DNA from 3 places in the Anaerobacillus sp. ABR4_321 genome. Region 3 is predicted to be linked to each of the others. Evidence: riboswitches for the same ligand, from Rfam matches in the RefSeq annotation. Region 3 holds a riboswitch; each other region holds the start of a gene.
What was found. Region 3 has a riboswitch for lysine ahead of lysA (diaminopimelate decarboxylase). Riboswitches for the same ligand answer to the same signal wherever they lie in the genome.
Positions count from the first base shown of each region.

Region 1: another riboswitch for lysine. It lies ahead of ACXADT_RS07590 (Na+/H+ antiporter NhaC family protein); the one in region 3 lies ahead of lysA (diaminopimelate decarboxylase).
Region 2: another riboswitch for lysine. It lies ahead of ACXADT_RS09555 (aspartate kinase); the one in region 3 lies ahead of lysA (diaminopimelate decarboxylase).

Region 1 covers NZ_JBSWTK010000001.1:1,460,141-1,465,886, reverse strand. Annotated here, with positions in the region: gene ACXADT_RS07595 (sodium-dependent transporter) at 1-867, opposite strand, end outside; gene ACXADT_RS07590 (Na+/H+ antiporter NhaC family protein) at 1,100-2,671, opposite strand; lysine riboswitch at 2,788-2,968, opposite strand; gene yunB (sporulation protein YunB) at 3,045-3,815, opposite strand; gene ACXADT_RS07580 (YunC family protein) at 3,919-4,221, opposite strand; gene ACXADT_RS07575 (bifunctional metallophosphatase/5'-nucleotidase) at 4,296-5,684, opposite strand; gene ACXADT_RS07570 (sulfite exporter TauE/SafE family protein) at 5,700-5,746, opposite strand, start outside.
Region 2 covers NZ_JBSWTK010000001.1:1,860,100-1,865,845, forward strand. Annotated here, with positions in the region: gene uvrC (excinuclease ABC subunit UvrC) at 1-1,601, shown strand, start outside; lysine riboswitch at 1,681-1,868, shown strand; gene ACXADT_RS09555 (aspartate kinase) at 2,010-3,245, shown strand; gene ACXADT_RS09560 (YslB family protein) at 3,283-3,729, opposite strand; gene ACXADT_RS09565 (succinate dehydrogenase cytochrome b558 subunit) at 4,010-4,618, shown strand; gene sdhA (succinate dehydrogenase flavoprotein subunit) at 4,703-5,746, shown strand, end outside.
Region 3 covers NZ_JBSWTK010000001.1:2,259,580-2,265,325, forward strand. Annotated here, with positions in the region: gene ACXADT_RS11685 (stage V sporulation protein AB) at 1-164, shown strand, start outside; gene spoVAC (stage V sporulation protein AC) at 165-617, shown strand; gene spoVAD (stage V sporulation protein AD) at 634-1,647, shown strand; gene spoVAE (stage V sporulation protein AE) at 1,647-1,997, shown strand; gene spoVAEA (stage V sporulation protein SpoVABEA) at 2,002-2,586, shown strand; gene ACXADT_RS11710 (spore germination protein) at 2,564-4,057, shown strand; lysine riboswitch at 4,104-4,287, shown strand; gene lysA (diaminopimelate decarboxylase) at 4,392-5,714, shown strand.

The DNA.
Region 1 (5,746 bases), 800 kb from region 3:
GACACCTAGACCTTGTTGAGTAGCCATAAATCCTAATGCGGAGAATACTCCGATACCTGCTAAAAGCTCGAATGAAGAGTTACCAAACCCTGTAATAAACGCATTGTTCGTAATATCAGATTTCTTCGGAAGATAGCTTGAATACGTAATCATAATAGCAAAAGCAATCGATAAACTGAAGAAGATCTGTCCATACGCTGCTACCCAAACACTACCGGACGTAATGGAGTCAAAATTCGGTGTAAAGAATGCACTTAAACCTTCAGCTGCCCCAGGAAGCGTCACAGCTCTAATTACGATGATTAAGAAAAGCACGATCAACGTAGGGATAAAGATTTTGTTCGCACGTTCGATTCCTTTCTTAACCCCTGCAAGAAGAACGCCTAGCGTAATAATCCAAACTGCCACAAGCGGAATGAATACTCCTGGCACAAGGCTACCTGTTTCACCAGGATTAACAGTCAGCTGCAGATAGTCATTGAATAGGAAGCCTTCTGTGTCTGAACCCCAGCTCAAATTGAATGCAAAATAGCTATAAGAAATTGCCCAACCTATAATGACCGCATAATACGTAGAAATAACAAACGCAACAATAACGCCCCACCAACCGAGCCATTCGGTCTTTTTATTCATTCTGAAGAACGAAAGCGGAGCTGAACCTCTGAACTTATGGCCAATCGTAAACTCCAAAATAAGAATCGGAATACCCGCAGTTATTAGTGCAAATAAATATGGTATAAAAAATGCCCCTCCACCGTTGTCATATGCAACGGCTGGAAACCTCCAAATGTTACCTAGTCCGATTGCAGAACCAACAGCTGCTAAGATAAAGCCAGCTCTCGTTCCCCACTGAGCTCTTTTTTCCACTAGTATTACCCCCTTAGACGTTGTAACCCTTCTCCTTGTTCTCCTCCTTCCAGAAAAAGGTTTAGATTTTTAATTAAATTCTGATTATTTTGTTTATAGTATATCTAGTACTATTGGCCATGTCAAAGCAATCTTTCAGATAATTTGTAAAATCACTTCGAAAATTAGCCAAAAACACCCCTTTTTTGTAGGATGACATAAAAAAAACAGGAGGATGGTCCCCCCTGTTCGATTATTCGTTAACGGCTTCAACCGTACGATTTTCGTATTTTGTTTTTAGTATATAGACAACAACCGCAAAAACTACTGCTGTTGCAAGCAGCCCAGCAATCGAGCTTCCTGTAAACCCAAGTACAAGATAGCCTACGAGCGCGATTCCAGCTACAGTCAGAGCATAAGGAAGCTGTGTCAACACATGGTCGATATGATGGCTTCCCGCGCCTGTAGAAGAAAGGATCGTTGTATCAGAAATCGGCGAGCAGTGATCTCCAAACACCGCTCCCGCTAGTACAGCGGCTAGTACAGGTAGCATATAGGTTGGGTCTGTCGCAGCAGCGATTTCTCCAGCAATCGGAAGCATAATACCGAATGTTCCCCATGATGTTCCAGTAGCAAATGCCATTACGCCTGCTAATAAGAACAAGATTGCTGGAAGAAAACCGATGGCTATATGCTGATCAACTAGACCAGCTAGATATTTACCTGTTCCAAGTGTTCCGATAATCTCGATCAACGTCCATGCAAAGAGAAGGATGTAAACTGCAGGAAGCATCGATTTGATTCCTTCAACGACACCTTTTCCAAACGCTGCTCCTCCCATGTTCTTAAAGAAGAAGAACACTAGAGACGTACCTAAACCGATCAAACCACCGTATAATAACGAAGCTGCAACATCTGTATTTTCAAAAATCGTTAACGGCGTTACGGCAGCATCCGTTCCACTCACTGCCTGAATACCTGTGATGATCATAAAGATGACCGTACCTGCGATCAGCATAATGATTGGCCAAGCAAGATCTGCTACTTTCCCCTTATCACTTTCAGGTAAGCCAGTTGTTTCCCCTGGTACAGCACCTTTTGAAGGGTCGAGTACTTCTCCTGTTTTTTGTGCACGGTTTTCATGAACTCTCATTGCCTTAAGGTTAATATCGAAATAGCTTACGAAGAAAACCATTCCAAGTGCGAAGATCGCATATAAATTCATAGGAATCATTTTTATGAAAGCTTCTAAAGCACCAACACCAACGATGCTATGTGTAGTAAGAATACCACCTATAATTGCAATAATATAAGCTCCCCAGCTAGAAATAGGGGAAATGATACACATCGGGGCAGCAGTTGAATCGATGATGTAAGAAAGCTTGGCTCTCGAAACTTTGTGCCTGTCTGTAATAGGACGACTAACATTCCCAACCGCTAGAGAATTGAAGTAATCATCGATAAAAATAATAACTCCAAAGACTGCAGTAACGATCTGAGCACCAGTTCGCGTTTTCACTCGTTTCATGGCCCACTCACCGAACGCTCGGCTACCACCTGAAATTGAAATAAATGCAGTCATCATGCCTAATAGAAGTAAGAAGAAAATAATATACATGTTCCAGGTATTTAACCCACCGTCAGAAATAAAAATGCCCTTCACAATCGTATAGATTTCTTTAATAGAACCACCAATACTCCAGTCGTTGATCATCAACGCACCAAGGATAATTCCCACCCCTAGTGAAGGCAATACCTTCCTGGTTGCCACTACCATCAATAATGCGATGAGCGGCGGAATAATCGAATAAATCGTATTTTCCATATTCACCATCCTTTTCAAGTTATGGTTCACTACTTTTGGATAAACAAAAAAACGGCCAATGAAAGGATATGGTCCTATCATTGCCCGTTTTGCGGTTACAATGTCAAGTGTCCATCCCGATCAGTAGTTCTCCATTATAAGTAAGCCTCATAATGACAGTTCGACATTTATTCAATGTCGCCCCAACAAAAATAATGTGACGATTATTTCTGCTTCGGCAGATCTCCCTTTCGATGCTGATCATAGATGTCATTCTCCCAACACGTACTTATGAGTATCTGCTCCTCTACCTCATCGTATAAGATAAGGAACATTATTTAGTTTAATACAATTCGTTATTATAGCTTAGTTCTAAGTGCTATGCAAACACAATTTATTCCATTCCTCCAATATCGATAGCCGGATCAGGCAATCCTGTACCAGATCCATTATTGTAGAAGTTCGGCACATCTCCCTTTATAAACGTTGCAATAACAGGAATATCCGTTGTGACGACATCTGAATCTGTAGCAAATGGAATAACGATTTTCACATGCACTTCGATATGGACGCGAATATCAACCCAAGTGTTGTTGATCCCTACTTGCTGAATGTTATGTTTGATATCAGACTTTACTTCTCCAATCGCTGTAAATCTCACAGGAACTTTTGGTCCAAAGTTCGCGAGTAACGTATTGTTAAACGCTTGCCCAATCGGAATGTTATGGATGATTCCTTTACTTAATGGTACATCTTCATCAACTTGAAGCTCGACCCCATTTTCCTCTGCCCAATAATCGATCGAGTTATCTTCAACGCTCTTTAAGAACTTTTGCACTTTATCTGTCGATTGAGCAAGTACTTTATTTACAGCGCTTTGGTTAATTTGGACGATATCTACTTGGTTAACCGTTTCTTTTTTGATCAGCTCTTCTGTGCTATCTGCTTCTTCAACGATTTTTTTGTTGATGGCCTGGTTAATCGCGAGTGTTGCGATTCGGTTCGTTTCTGTTCTAGCTATTTCGATAAGAGTAGGCTTAATACCTTTTTCAACGATCCATAGTCCTTGAACTGTCATAAAAATAAATAGAATGAACGAGATAACAAACACATATCGAAAAGGAAGCGGACCTTTTCGAATGAACCTTCTTCGAGTTCGGAACAAGCCAATATCCTCCCTTCTCCTCAACATGTATATGCGAAGAAGGAAAGAAGTATGGACATATTTTCCCTAAAGAAAAACCACAGCCCGCAAGCTGTGGTTTTTCTTATAACATTTTGAGCATCGCATCTCTTCCGATGGTTCCTACTTTGATGCCCCTTGCCTCTGCTTCAAGCGTTACAGATTCAAGTGGTGCTTCTAGCAGCTGTTCGATAGACCTTACACCAACAGCTCTGCCTGCAATGATTTTGCGATCACTTAACTTTTCATTAAGTAACGCAATATCCAGTGCTCCACACATGATGTAGCCATTTTCATTTGTAACAGCAAGAAAATTGGTCTTAGGTAGTTTCATGCTAATCGCTGTAAATGGATGACCATCGATCATGATAGGTGTAACATTGATCACGTATCCTCCGCCTCCTGACTCACAAGTTGTCATTCTATTTATATGAGCGCGGAGGCATGTTTGACAATCAAAGATTAATATCTGTTCTCAAGTCTAAATGCAAGAAGATCCCGAAGCATTTCTGGTAAGTAGTACTTCTTCTTAGCGTGCTTCATCTGCGGATAAAATTTTCCGAAGGTGAACATATCCGCCGTAGCCACTGAATATTCTTTTTCTGGAGATAGCTGATGACCGTTATGGAGAATTTCTGTTACGTGATGAAGACCATCATCCATTACGACTGTTTTCACTTCGAGTCCATCAAAAGCCATGATACCCATGACTTCTCCTCTGAAACCTAATCCTTTAAACGTTAAATGCACGAGTTCGTCAGACATTGCATATGCGACGATCTCACGTAATTCACTTCCTTTTAGAATAACTTTACATGGATTGACTGGGTGTGGACATATACGATGAAGGTCTTCTCTCGACACCTTCCCTTCACTTAATCCATCAAGTAGCATACCCGAATTGATCATTCCAATATCAGCATTGCACCATTCTCTAAGAGCAGCAGAGAGCTCGTCAGGAAGGACAGAGCGCCTGAACCACTCTGCTTCTAGAGGTTGTTCGAGGCGGCACACGACCTCGTCTAATAAGTTTTGTGCATTCGCTCCTAATCGATCTAGCTGTTCCTTTGTCGCTTGATCTTCTTTATGATCACGCACAGAAATCGCATAAGCTTCTGCCTCAACTAATTTGCACTGTTCAGTATCATAGTTCAGGACGACTTCTCCTACATAATTTCCATTCTTACCTGCTTGAGTAATCAACGTTCCATTTACATTCATTCCATGCTTAAGAACGTGATGGGTATGAGAGCCGATGATCACATCGATTCCTTCAATATCCGTTGCAATCTGCTCGTCGTTCCCAAGTCCCATATGTGACATCAACACGACTACATCAGCTTTCGAACGTACTTCATCAACCACCTTTTGCAGCATTTCCCATGGTGATTGTATCGACCAGCCGAGGAGACTATAGAATTGTTCATATGGAATCGTTATCCCGATTAGTCCGACCTTAACGCCATCTTTCTCATCGATCGCGTACGGAACTGCCCAGGCAGGTCTTGCTCCATCAGAGTGAAACAAGTTCGACACGATGACTTGAAAATTGGCATCAGTGTATAGCTCTTCCAATTCTTGCTTTGAAAATGTGATTCCCTCGTTATTTCCGATCGTCGCATAATCATATTTAAGTTCATTTAATAAATGTACATTTCCCTTACCTGAGGTCCCCTCAGTAATCGGGTGAACTTTATCCGCGTGATCACCAAGATCTAACAATAAGTAGTGATCATGATGATAATCATGAATTCTTTTTCTATCTTTTATATAGCCAGCCACCTTAGACCAATTTTCAAAGTGACTATGAAGATCGTTCGTATAATATAAATGTACCTTTTTTGAAGTCAAGACACTCTTCCTTTCTTAACCCGTCATTCCCTGCCAGACCAATCGTATCCCGACGAGAATTA
Region 2 (5,746 bases), 400 kb from region 3:
GCGACTTCGAATATATCGTTACTTCAACTGATTTAGAAGCACTTATCCTTGAACTAAATCTAATAAAGAAACATGATCCAAAATATAATGTGATGCTGAAAGATGATAAGAGCTATCCATATATCAAGATTACGGCTGAAGAACAACCTCGACTCATCACAACAAGAAAAATAAAAAAAGACAAAGGTAAGTACTTTGGTCCATATCCGAATGCTTATGCTGCGAGTGCTACAAAGAAATTGCTCGATCGTATCTATCCGCTCAGAAAGTGCCGAAAGATGCCAGATCGAGTCTGTTTGTATTACCACATCGGCCAGTGTCTTGCGCCTTGTGTAAAAGAAGTTACGAAAGAGCAGAACAAAGAAATGATCGACGGGATCACGAAGTTTTTAAATGGTGGTCACCATGAGGTCAAACAGGATTTAGAACGTAAGATGGTGAGCGCTTCTGAAAACCTGGACTTTGAGCGTGCGAAGGAATACCGTGATCTCATGTACCATATTGAAAAAGTGATGGAAGCTCAAACGATTCAAACAAACGATGGCCTCGATCGTGATATCTTTGGATATAGTTTTGATAAAGGCTGGATGTGTGTTCAGGTCTTCTTTGTCCGTCAGGGGAAACTCATAGAACGAGATGTCTCGCTCTTCCCGTTCTATAATGAGCCTGAGGAGGACTTTTTAACATACCTTGGTCAGTTTTATCTACAGAAGAACCACCCTAAGCCTAAGGAGATCCTTTTACCTAATACAATCGATGCTCAATTAGCAGAAGATCTTCTTCACATCCCAGTACAACAGCCGAAAAGAGGAAAGAAGAAAGAGCTAGTTGAATTGACGATAAAGAATGCTAACATCGCACTCAATGAAAAGTTTTCTCTGATTGAGCGAGATGAGAAAAGAACGATCAATGCGGTTGAGAACCTTGGTGAACAATTAGGAATAGAAGCACCTCTTCGAATAGAGGCATTCGATAATTCGAATATTCAAGGAACAAACCCGGTTTCAGCGATGGTTGTGTTTTTAGATGGTAAACCGAAGAAGAATGAATATCGAAAATACAAGATAAAAACAGTAGAGGGTCCAAACGATGTTGGCTCGATGAAAGAGGTCGTTAGGAGAAGATACACAAGGTTACTTAAAGAAGATGGACCACTCCCAGATTTAATTATTATCGATGGCGGCATCGCTCAGATTCAAGCATCAAAAGACGTTCTAGAAAATGAGCTTGGTCTAGATATTCCGGTTTGTTCGTTAACGAAAGATGAGAAGCACCGAACATCCCACTTATTGATCGGAGACCCTCCAGAGGATGTGTACCTTCCTAGAAATAGTCAGGAGTTCTATTTACTTCAGCGAATTCAAGATGAAGTCCACCGTTTTGCGATATCGTTCCATCGTCAGCTCCGTGGAAAATCCATGCTGAAATCTAGTTTGGATGAAGTCCCAGGTATCGGACAGAAGCGTAAAAAGAAACTCTTAAATTATTTTGGATCGATCAAGAAAATGAAGGAAGCTGGCGTAGATGGTCTACAAGAGGCTGGTTTACCGAAGAATGTTGCTGAAGAATTGATGGCTCGTTTCAAACAAAAAGAAAATTAATTACGAAATTGTATTGCGGCGTAACTCATAGTTCGTTATAATAGTGAAAATTTAATAGTTCCACACTTCGATAAATTGAAGTGATGGTAGAGGCGCAAAAACCATCAGTATACCCAATGAGAGTGATAAGACTTGTTGACGTGGGTGGAAAGGGGAATTTGCCGAAGCGAACAGGTGCTTATACACCTTAAGCTGGACCTGCATTGAAGAAGTGCAGAGCTGTCATTCAATTCCTTCCCGGGGGTTGAATGGAGGACTATCTCACACAGGGACGTTTTCTTGAATTATGAAAACAACAGTGAGGTTTTTCTCATTGTTGTTTTTTTCTATATAGAGAGCCTAAATTACTTATTCAAGAAACTAGTTGTGAGTGAGAAATACAGTTATAGAGTGGAAAGGATGGAGAGAGTGGGACTTCGAGTAATGAAATTTGGTGGAACATCTGTTGGAGATGTCGAAAAAGTAAAGAACGTCGCATCGAGGCTTGCTGAAGCAGTTGATGCAGGGGATGAAGTTGTAGCAGTTGTTTCTGCTATGGGGAAAACCACAGATGAACTAGTGGGTTTATCAAAAAGCATCACAAATAATCCCTCCAAAAGAGAACTAGACATGCTGCTTACAACCGGAGAGCAAGTAACAACCGCTCTTCTTGCAATGGCGCTTCATGAGAAGGGTTACGAAGCCGTCTCACTTACAGGGTGGCAAGCAGGACTTAAAACAGAATCTGTCCATGGAAACGCGAGGATTTTGGATATTGATGCCAAAAGGATGAATCAGCATCTTGCAGAAGGAAAGATCGTCATCGTTGCTGGCTTCCAGGGTCTTTCTGACACAGATGACATCGCGACATTGGGTAGAGGAGGATCTGATACTACTGCTGTTGCGATCGGGGCTGCACTGAAAGCAGAGCGATGTGAAATATACACAGATGTAGATGGGGTCTATACAACTGATCCTAGATACGTAAAAGGCGCCCGTAAACTGTCAACGATTTCTTATGATGAAATGCTCGAATTGGCAAACCTTGGTGCGGGGGTTCTTCATCCTAGAGCGGTGGAGTTCGCGAAGAATTATAATATTCCACTCGAGGTACGCTCAAGTTTTACAAACGAAGTAGGAACCATAATTGAGGAGGTCGCATCCATGGAACAGAATTTGGTAGTGAGAGGGCTTGCGTTCGAAAGCAATGTGACAAAAATAACGATATCTGGTCTTCCGAATGAAATCACGACACTTCCATCGTTGTTTTCATCCCTTGCATCGAATGGAATTAATGTAGATATCATCATTCAGAGTACGAGTGAGAAGAATACGACGAGTATATCGTTCTCAATCGAAACAGCTTCACTTGAGTTAACGCTAGATGTTCTGCGTCGCCTTGAAGTCAAACTACCATATGAAAACATTTTCTATGAGTCTGGACTTTCGAAAGTATCCATCGTTGGATCAGGTATGATCTCAAATCCCGGTGTAGCTGCACAGATGTTTGAAGTTCTTGCTGAACATGATGTTGAGATCAAAATGGTAAGCACATCTGAAATTAAGGTATCTACAATCGTACCTGAGGATAAAATGATCTATGCGATCGAGACATTACACGATCAATTCCAGTTGGATGAAAGAACACCAGTTAAGCAGTTATAAAAAAATAAGGAGGCCACCTTGGCCTCCCTTTTTACAATCATGATTCGATTTTATCTTTCGGATCCCATTTGATTGTGATTTGGATTTCGTTTTTCTTGCTCGTTTCATAAGCTTCCGTTATGCACTGCAGCATGTATTGAAATTGTTCAGCAAGAAAACCAGCTTCTAACTGATAACAATCATTTCGACTAGTTTTTTTTCTTTCTTCTATTAATGGTGACTGAAGTAAGTAAGAGACCTCATTCTTTTTTTCTTGTGCGATGGTTAGAGCACCCCATCCTGCATCTTTAAAAAATTGCTCGATTTCTTCTCTCGTAGATAGAGGGAATTTTCTCGCGATATCTTTACCAGTCCAATAAAGAATGTTCGCTTGTTCAGTCCCTAATAGCTCAGGAAGAAGAACTTCTCTAAAAAGCTCATATCCAAAAGCTGTTGTGGTTACTTCATGACTATAATCGATGGTATTCGTGCGCTTTTTAAACATAAACTCCTCCAATTCGTCTCATATCATTATAACGGTTTGGAAGCGATTCCTCCATACATACAGGAAAAGAGAGGAATAATATCCTAGCAAATTTCATCTAGGAATTTAGAAAACTCAAAATGTACGCGTTTTCTTGACGCTCCTAAATGATGGGAGTACAATGAATATGTCACATATAAATCGACAGAAAGCGATGATTTCTGTGCATGCAAAGGCTTTTATAGTAGAATATGCAGTGGCAGATGGTAGCTTAACAACTTAAAAGGGGGACACACAAAACATGGCCGCAAGTCGAGACTTTGTCAGCCGAAAATTGCATTCGCTTCTAGGAGTAATTCCGCTGGGACTCTATGTTACGCAGCATCTAACAGTAAACCACTTCGCAACGAGAGGTCCAGAGGCATTTAACGAAGCTGCTCATTTCATGGAATCTTTACCATTCAGGTATCTCCTTGAAATCTTTGTTATTTTCTTACCGCTATTATTCCATGCGATTTATGGTGTTTATATCGCATTTCAATCCAAGAATAACGTAAGTAGATATGGCTATCTACGAAATTGGATGTTTTATATGCAGCGGATCTCAGGGATAATTGTTTTAATTTTCGTAACCTGGCATGTATGGCAAACTAGAATTCAGGCTGCGATGGGTGCAGAAGTTAACTATCAGATGATGGTGGACATACTAGCTAATCCTTGGATGATGATCTTCTACATCGTTGGAGTAATTGGTACAGTATTCCACTTTGCGAATGGTCTATGGTCCTTCTTCGTAAGCTGGGGCTTTACAGTAACACCGAAATCTCAGCGTGCAATGACATATGTAACAATGGCTATTTTTCTTGCTCTTTCAGTCGTTGGTATACGCGCGCTTTTCGCATTTGTTTAAGCAACAAACGAACTGTCTTCACCACCATACTGAAAGGGTACATATCCTTCAGTAAGAGCTAGCAATTAAGGGGGAACCGTTCTTATGAGTAATGGTAAAATTATTGTAGTCGGAGGCGGATTAGCCGGTTTAATGGCTACTATTAAAGCCGCTGAAGCTGGAGTTAGTGTCGATCTCATTTCGATCGTTCCGGTTAAGCGTTCTCACTCTGTTTGTGCACAGGGGGGAATTAACGGAGCTGTTAATACAAAAGGAGAGGGAGACTCTCCTTGGGAACATTTCGACGATACTGTCTACGGAGGAGATTTCCTAGCGAATCAACCTCCTGTTAAGGCGATGTGTGATGCAGCGCCTGGAATCATCCACTTGATGGACCGCATGGGTGTTATGTTCAACAGAACGCCTGAAGGACTTCTTGACTTTCGTCGCTTTGGTGGTACACAGCATCACCGTACTGCTTTTGCGGGTGCAACGACAGGTCAACAACTGCTTTATGCGCTTGATGAGCAGGTGCGTCGCCATGAAGTAGCCGGCCTTGTTAATAAATACGAAGGCTGGGAATTCTTATCCGCTATTATCGATGACAGCGGAGTGTGTCGCGGAATGGTTGGTGAAAACCTAACAACTTCCGAAATTAGAAGTTTTAAAGCTGATGCAGTCATCATGGCTACTGGTGGTCCGGGAATCATTTTTGGTAAGAGTACAAACTCTGTCATCAATACTGGTTCTGCTGCTGGAGCTCTTTATCAGCAGGGTGCGATCTACTCGAATGGTGAATTTATTCAAATCCATCCAACAGCAATCCCAGGAGACGATAAACTCCGTCTTATGAGTGAGTCTGCTCGTGGTGAGGGTGGACGAGTATGGACATACAAAGATGGTAAACCATGGTACTTCCTTGAAGAGAAGTATCCTGCATACGGAAACCTGGTACCTCGAGACATTGCAACGAGGGAGATCTTTGACGTATGTGTACGTCAGAAACTAGGAATCAATGGGGAGAACATGGTATATCTAGATCTCTCACATAAAGACTCCAAAGAGCTTGATATCAAACTCGGTGGAATTATCGAGATCTATGAAAAGTTCATGGGGGATGACCCTAGAAAAGTCCCTATGAAAATTTTC
Region 3 (5,746 bases):
GAATGCTTGCGGCAGCTCTAACAGAAGTCCTAAACGTGCTTCCAATTCTTACGAAACGAATTGGATTTATCGATAAAATCCTTTTATTATTGATGGCTATCGTATTAGGAAAGATCTTCGGTTCACTATTTCATTGGACAGTCTTTGTAGATGGAGGGTTTTAAATGTCGTTACACGACCAGGAACAATATTCGAAAAATATTAAGAATTATCATCCTAAAACACCTTATGTTTGGAATTCATTAAAAGCTTTTTTGGTGGGAGGCGCAATTTGTGCATTTGGTCAAGGGATTCAGAATTTCTACATGAGTGTATTCGATTTTTCTGAAAAAAATGCAGGAAACCCAACAGTTGCTACGCTTATCCTTATCTCAGCTTTACTTACTGGTTTTGGTGTATACGATAAGATAGGACAGTTTGCGGGTGCGGGTTCAGCTGTTCCTGTAACAGGTTTTGCGAATTCGATCACAAGTGCTGCTCTCGAACATAAAAGTGAAGGGATCGTTTTAGGGGTCGCAACGAACATGTTTAAGCTCGCTGGGTCTGTCATCGTTTTCGGGGTTGTTGCAGCTTATTTGGTAGGAATTGTCCGGCTAATTTTCAGAGCGTTGTTGTAAGTAAGGAGAGAGTCGAATGAAAATTGGAAAACAAACGTGGAAGTTCTCTAACGTATATGTACAATCTGTTGGCACAGCAGTTGGTCCTAAGGAGGCTGAAGGTCCTTTAGGTGAATGTTTCGATGTGACCTATGACAATCTTCATTGTAATGAGGAGAATTGGGAGTTAGCCGAAAGAAAGCTTCTGGAAGACTCGATTACGAACTGTTTAAGCAAAAAAGGTTTTTCTAAAGAAGATGTAGACATTTATGTGTCTGGAGATCTTTTAAATCAGATCGTAAGTGCGACCTATTCTGCAAGGGCACTACAAATTCCCTTCCTAGGTGTATTCGGGGCATGCTCGACCTCAATGGAATCCCTTGCAGTAGCATCCTCTTTAGTAGAGGGAGGTTTTGCGACATCTGCTGTAGCTGGGGTTAGTAGTCATAATGCGACTGCTGAAAGGCAGTTTCGGTACCCTACTGAATATGGAGGCCAAAAGCCAGGAACTGCAACCGCGACAGTAACAGGTGCAGGTGCCGTTTTAATCAGTACTGATGCTTCTGATATCAGAATTACTGCAGCGACAGTTGGAAGAGTGGTGGATTGGGGGGTGAAAGACCCATTCGATATGGGATCTGCGATGGCGCCTGCTGCAGCCGATACGATCGCTACACACTTTAAAGATCTTGATATTGAGCCGACTGAATACGATTTGATCGCTACTGGTGACTTATCAGCTGTCGGGTCACCAATCGTCAGAGACCTGCTGTTAGAAGATGGATATGACATCACCAATAACCACAATGACTGTGGATTGATGGTCTATCGCCCAGATCAAGAAGAAGTGTTTGCAGGAGGCAGTGGATGTGCGTGTTCTGCTGTTGTAACGTATGGGCATCTTATGGATCTATTGAAAAAAGGGCGCTACAACAAGATTTTAGTCGTTGCAACAGGGTGCCTTCATAGTCCCGTGATGGTTCAACAGAAAGAAAGCATGCCAGCCATTGCACATGCTGTAGTTTTTGAAAGAATAGGAAGTGGTCAATAATGGAATATTTCCTTGCATTTGCTGTCGGAGGAGCTATCTGTGTGATAGGTCAACTTTTATTAGACATTTTTAAATTAACACCTGCACACGTTATGTCGTCCTTCGTCGTCTCCGGTGCGATATTAGACGGATTTGGAATTTATGATAAGCTGATCGAATTTGCGGGGGCAGGAGCAACCGTTCCGATCACAAGCTTTGGTCATTCTTTGCTCCATGGAGCCATGCAAAAAGGTGAAGAACACGGCTTTATCGGCATTGGGATGGGGATTTTTCAATTAACTTCAGCTGGTATTTCGTCAGCGATCGTATTCGGTTTTATCGTTGCCATACTGTTTAAACCAAAGGGGTGAAGATATGAATACAAAGCGGAGGGTTATTTTTGTTACTGACGGTGATCTATATGCGCAACAGGCTATTGAAACAGTAGCCTCAGAACTTGGCGGAAGATGTATCAGTCAATCGGCTGGTAACCCTACCCCGCTTGCTGGATACGAAATCGTATCACTCATTTCTGAAACCCCTCATGACCCAGTGTTTGTCATGTTTGATGACAGTGGCTACCAAGGTGAAGGATACGGCGAACTTGCGATGCAGTATGTAGCTTCTGATGCGGATATCGAGGTTTTAGGAGCGATCGCTGTGGCATCGAGAACCCATTTTTCTGAATGGACGAAAGTGGATGTTTCCATCGACCGGTTTGGGGAGCTTACCCATTTTGGCGTCGATAAAAACGGGCTTCCTGATATGGAAATCGGGAGGATCGATGGAGACACGGTATCTATCCTTGATAAATTGGACCTTCCAATTGTTGTGGGAGTTGGTGATATTGGTAAGATGTCAGGTTATGATGATCCGTCAAAAGGGTCACCGATTACGAGGAAAGCGGTCCAAATTCTTCTAGAAAGGAGTGGAATAGATGAGTTCAACAACGAAGGATAAACAAAAAATCTTTAAAAAGATAAAAGAAAATGAAAAGTTCATGGAAAAGTCGATTGGTATTGGGAAGAGTTTCGACGTAGGCGTTCGGAAAATAAGAATATTAAACAAAGAAGTGTACTTTTACTACTGTACAGGACTTTGTGATACATCTATCATAGTAGAAATCATGCGTGAATTGATGTATACAGACGAACATCATCGTCTGACTGCGCAGTTTGAAAAAGTGATTCATAATCACTTGCCACATCAGCAAGTGTCGACAGTAACTACCTTTGATGAAGTCGTAGATCAAGTTCTCTCAGGGTTAATCGCTGTTTTTATGGAAGGCGAAGAACAGGCATACATTATTGACGTTCGTAAGTATCCTGGCAGAACACCACAAGAGCCCGATACAGAAAAGGTCATCCGCGGTTCGAGAGATGGGTACACAGAGAATATCATTGAAAATACAGCGTTAACACGTCGTAGAATACGTGATGGAAAACTTAGGAATGTGATCATGCAAGTTGGAGAACGTTCTAAAACAGATATTTGCATAACGTATATAGAGGATGTGGCAAATCCTAACCTAGTCGAAATCGTAACGAAAAAGTTAAAAGAGATCAATATCGATGGTCTACCGATGGCTGATAAAGCGATAGAAGAATTTTTGGTGCATCAAGCAGGGAATCCATTCCCTCTGGTGAGGTATACGGAAAGACCCGACGTTGCAGCGTCTCATTTATTAGAAGGTCATGTGCTGATCATCGTAGATACTTCACCGAGTGTCATCATCACGCCTACGACATTTTTCCATCACGTTCAGCATGCGGAAGAATACAGAGAAGCACCTCTAGCGGGAGCGTTTCTTAGATGGGTACGATTTGGTGGTATGCTTGCTGCATTGCTTCTTTTGCCACTATGGCTACTATTCGTATATGAACCGGAACTACTTCCAAAAACGATCGATTTCATCGGACCGAATGAGAAAACCAATGTTCCGATATTCGTTCAAATCGTACTAGCCGAACTCGGTATAGAGACTTTGAGGATGGCCGCCATCCATACTCCTACGCCACTTTCAACAGCTATGGGCTTAATCGCAGCGGTTCTAATTGGACAAATCGCCATCGACGTTGGTCTATTCGTACCAGAGGTCATTCTTTATGTGTCGATCGCGGCAATCGGTTCTTATGCGACCCCAAGCTATGAGCTTGCAATCGCAAACAAATTGATCAGGCTCTTATTATTGTTTCTCGTCTATTTCTTCCGAGTCCCAGGCTACATGATCGGCGTTACTTTGACGATATTGTTTTTAATAAGTTTACGCCCGCTCAATACACCGTATTTGTGGCCGTTCGTCCCATTTAACGCAAAGGCGTTCTTACAGATTCTAATCAGAGTCTCAGTGCCATTGACGAAGCTTAGACCGAGTATTACACAGCCTCAAAATAAAAAGAAGCAAGAGGACGAACCACTTGCTGAATCTTAAAAAGTGTGATAATTTAATTTTTAATAGAATAGACCTCATTGAATGTAATGGGGATAGAGGCGCAATGAGAATGAGTACGATATCTGAGCATATAATGGGTTGCGATGATGGTATCTGAAAGGTCGAATTGCCGAAGTGGAAGAAGGTCCATCCTTTTTCTGCTGGGCTGTAGTTGAATAAGCTGCAGACTGTCACTGTTATCTATACTGCAGTGGTGAGCTAATCCAACTCGTGGGGATACGGAGCAAAACAGCCAATGTATCTATAAGTTGGCTGTTTGTTTTTTTATGTAGTGGGAGCTCGCTTACTGAATAAAGCGAGAGGGGAGAATATCGTGCACTTATTTGGCACAGCAGAAATTTCAGAAAACGGTCACTATACAATCGGAGGGGTCGATACGTTTGAACTAGCGAAAACGTACGGCACAGCATTGTACGTCTATGATGTAGCACTGATTCGAGAGAAAGCAAGAGCCTTTAAAGAGGCTTTCGAGAAAAAGCAATTAAACTATCAGGTTGCGTATGCGAGTAAAGCATTCTCTTGTATTGCGATGATTCAACTAGCGGAAGAAGAAGGGTTGAGTCTTGATGTTGTCTCTGGAGGAGAATTATATACGGCTTTACAAGCAGGGTTTCCAGTCGACCGGATTCACTTTCATGGTAACAATAAAAGCGAAAGAGAAATAAGGATGGCTCTAAAAGCTGGGATTGGTTGTTTTGTGGTCGATAACTTTTATGAGCTTTCGTTACTCGAACAGCTAGCAGCAGAAGAAGAGGTTTCAACGAATGTGCTCTTAAGAATAACGCCTGGGATCGAAGCACACACACATGACTATATTCTTACGGGTCAAGAAGATTCAAAGTTTGGATTCGATTTACAGAGTGGTCAAGTAGAGCAAGCGATCGATACGGCGTTAAAAATGAGTAACATTCACCTGCTTGGCCTTCATTGCCATATCGGATCTCAAATATTTGAAACGACAGGATTTGTGATGGCGATCGACAAGATCTATAGTTACCTCCATCGCTGGAATGAAGCGTTTGGGTATGAGCCCCGGGTGCTGAATTTAGGTGGCGGGTTTGGTATTCGATACAACCACGAAGATCAACCGATCTCTCCTCAGAACTACATCGATGCCATGACGGATGCTGTAAAAAAGCAAATCGAGCATAGCAACATGTCGATGCCAGAAATCTGGATTGAACCTGGCCGCTCTCTTGTCGGTGAAGCTGGGTCTACATTGTACACCGTTGGCTCTCATAAAAATGTTCCGGAACTAAGGAATTACCTTGCTGTTGATGGGGGGATGAGTGACAATCTTCGTCCTGCTTTATATAACGCAAAGTATGAGGCATCGATCGTAAATCGAATGAATGAACCGAAAGATCACCTGTATTCAATCGCAGGAAAGTGCTGCGAATCCGGTGATATGTTGATTTGGGACTGTCAGCTTCAGCGCGCGATCGCAGGGGACGTGATGATTGTCTTTTCCACCGGAGCATATGGGTATTCGATGGCGAATAATTACAATCGACTACCAAAGCCAGCTGTTGTTTTTGTAGAAGATGGAGAATCAAGCCTTGTAGTTGAAAGAGAATCATATGAAGATTTAATTCAATATGACAGACCTTTAAAAAAAATGGTTATATCAAAATAGTTTCCTAAAGTTAATTCATATGGTAAATGCAT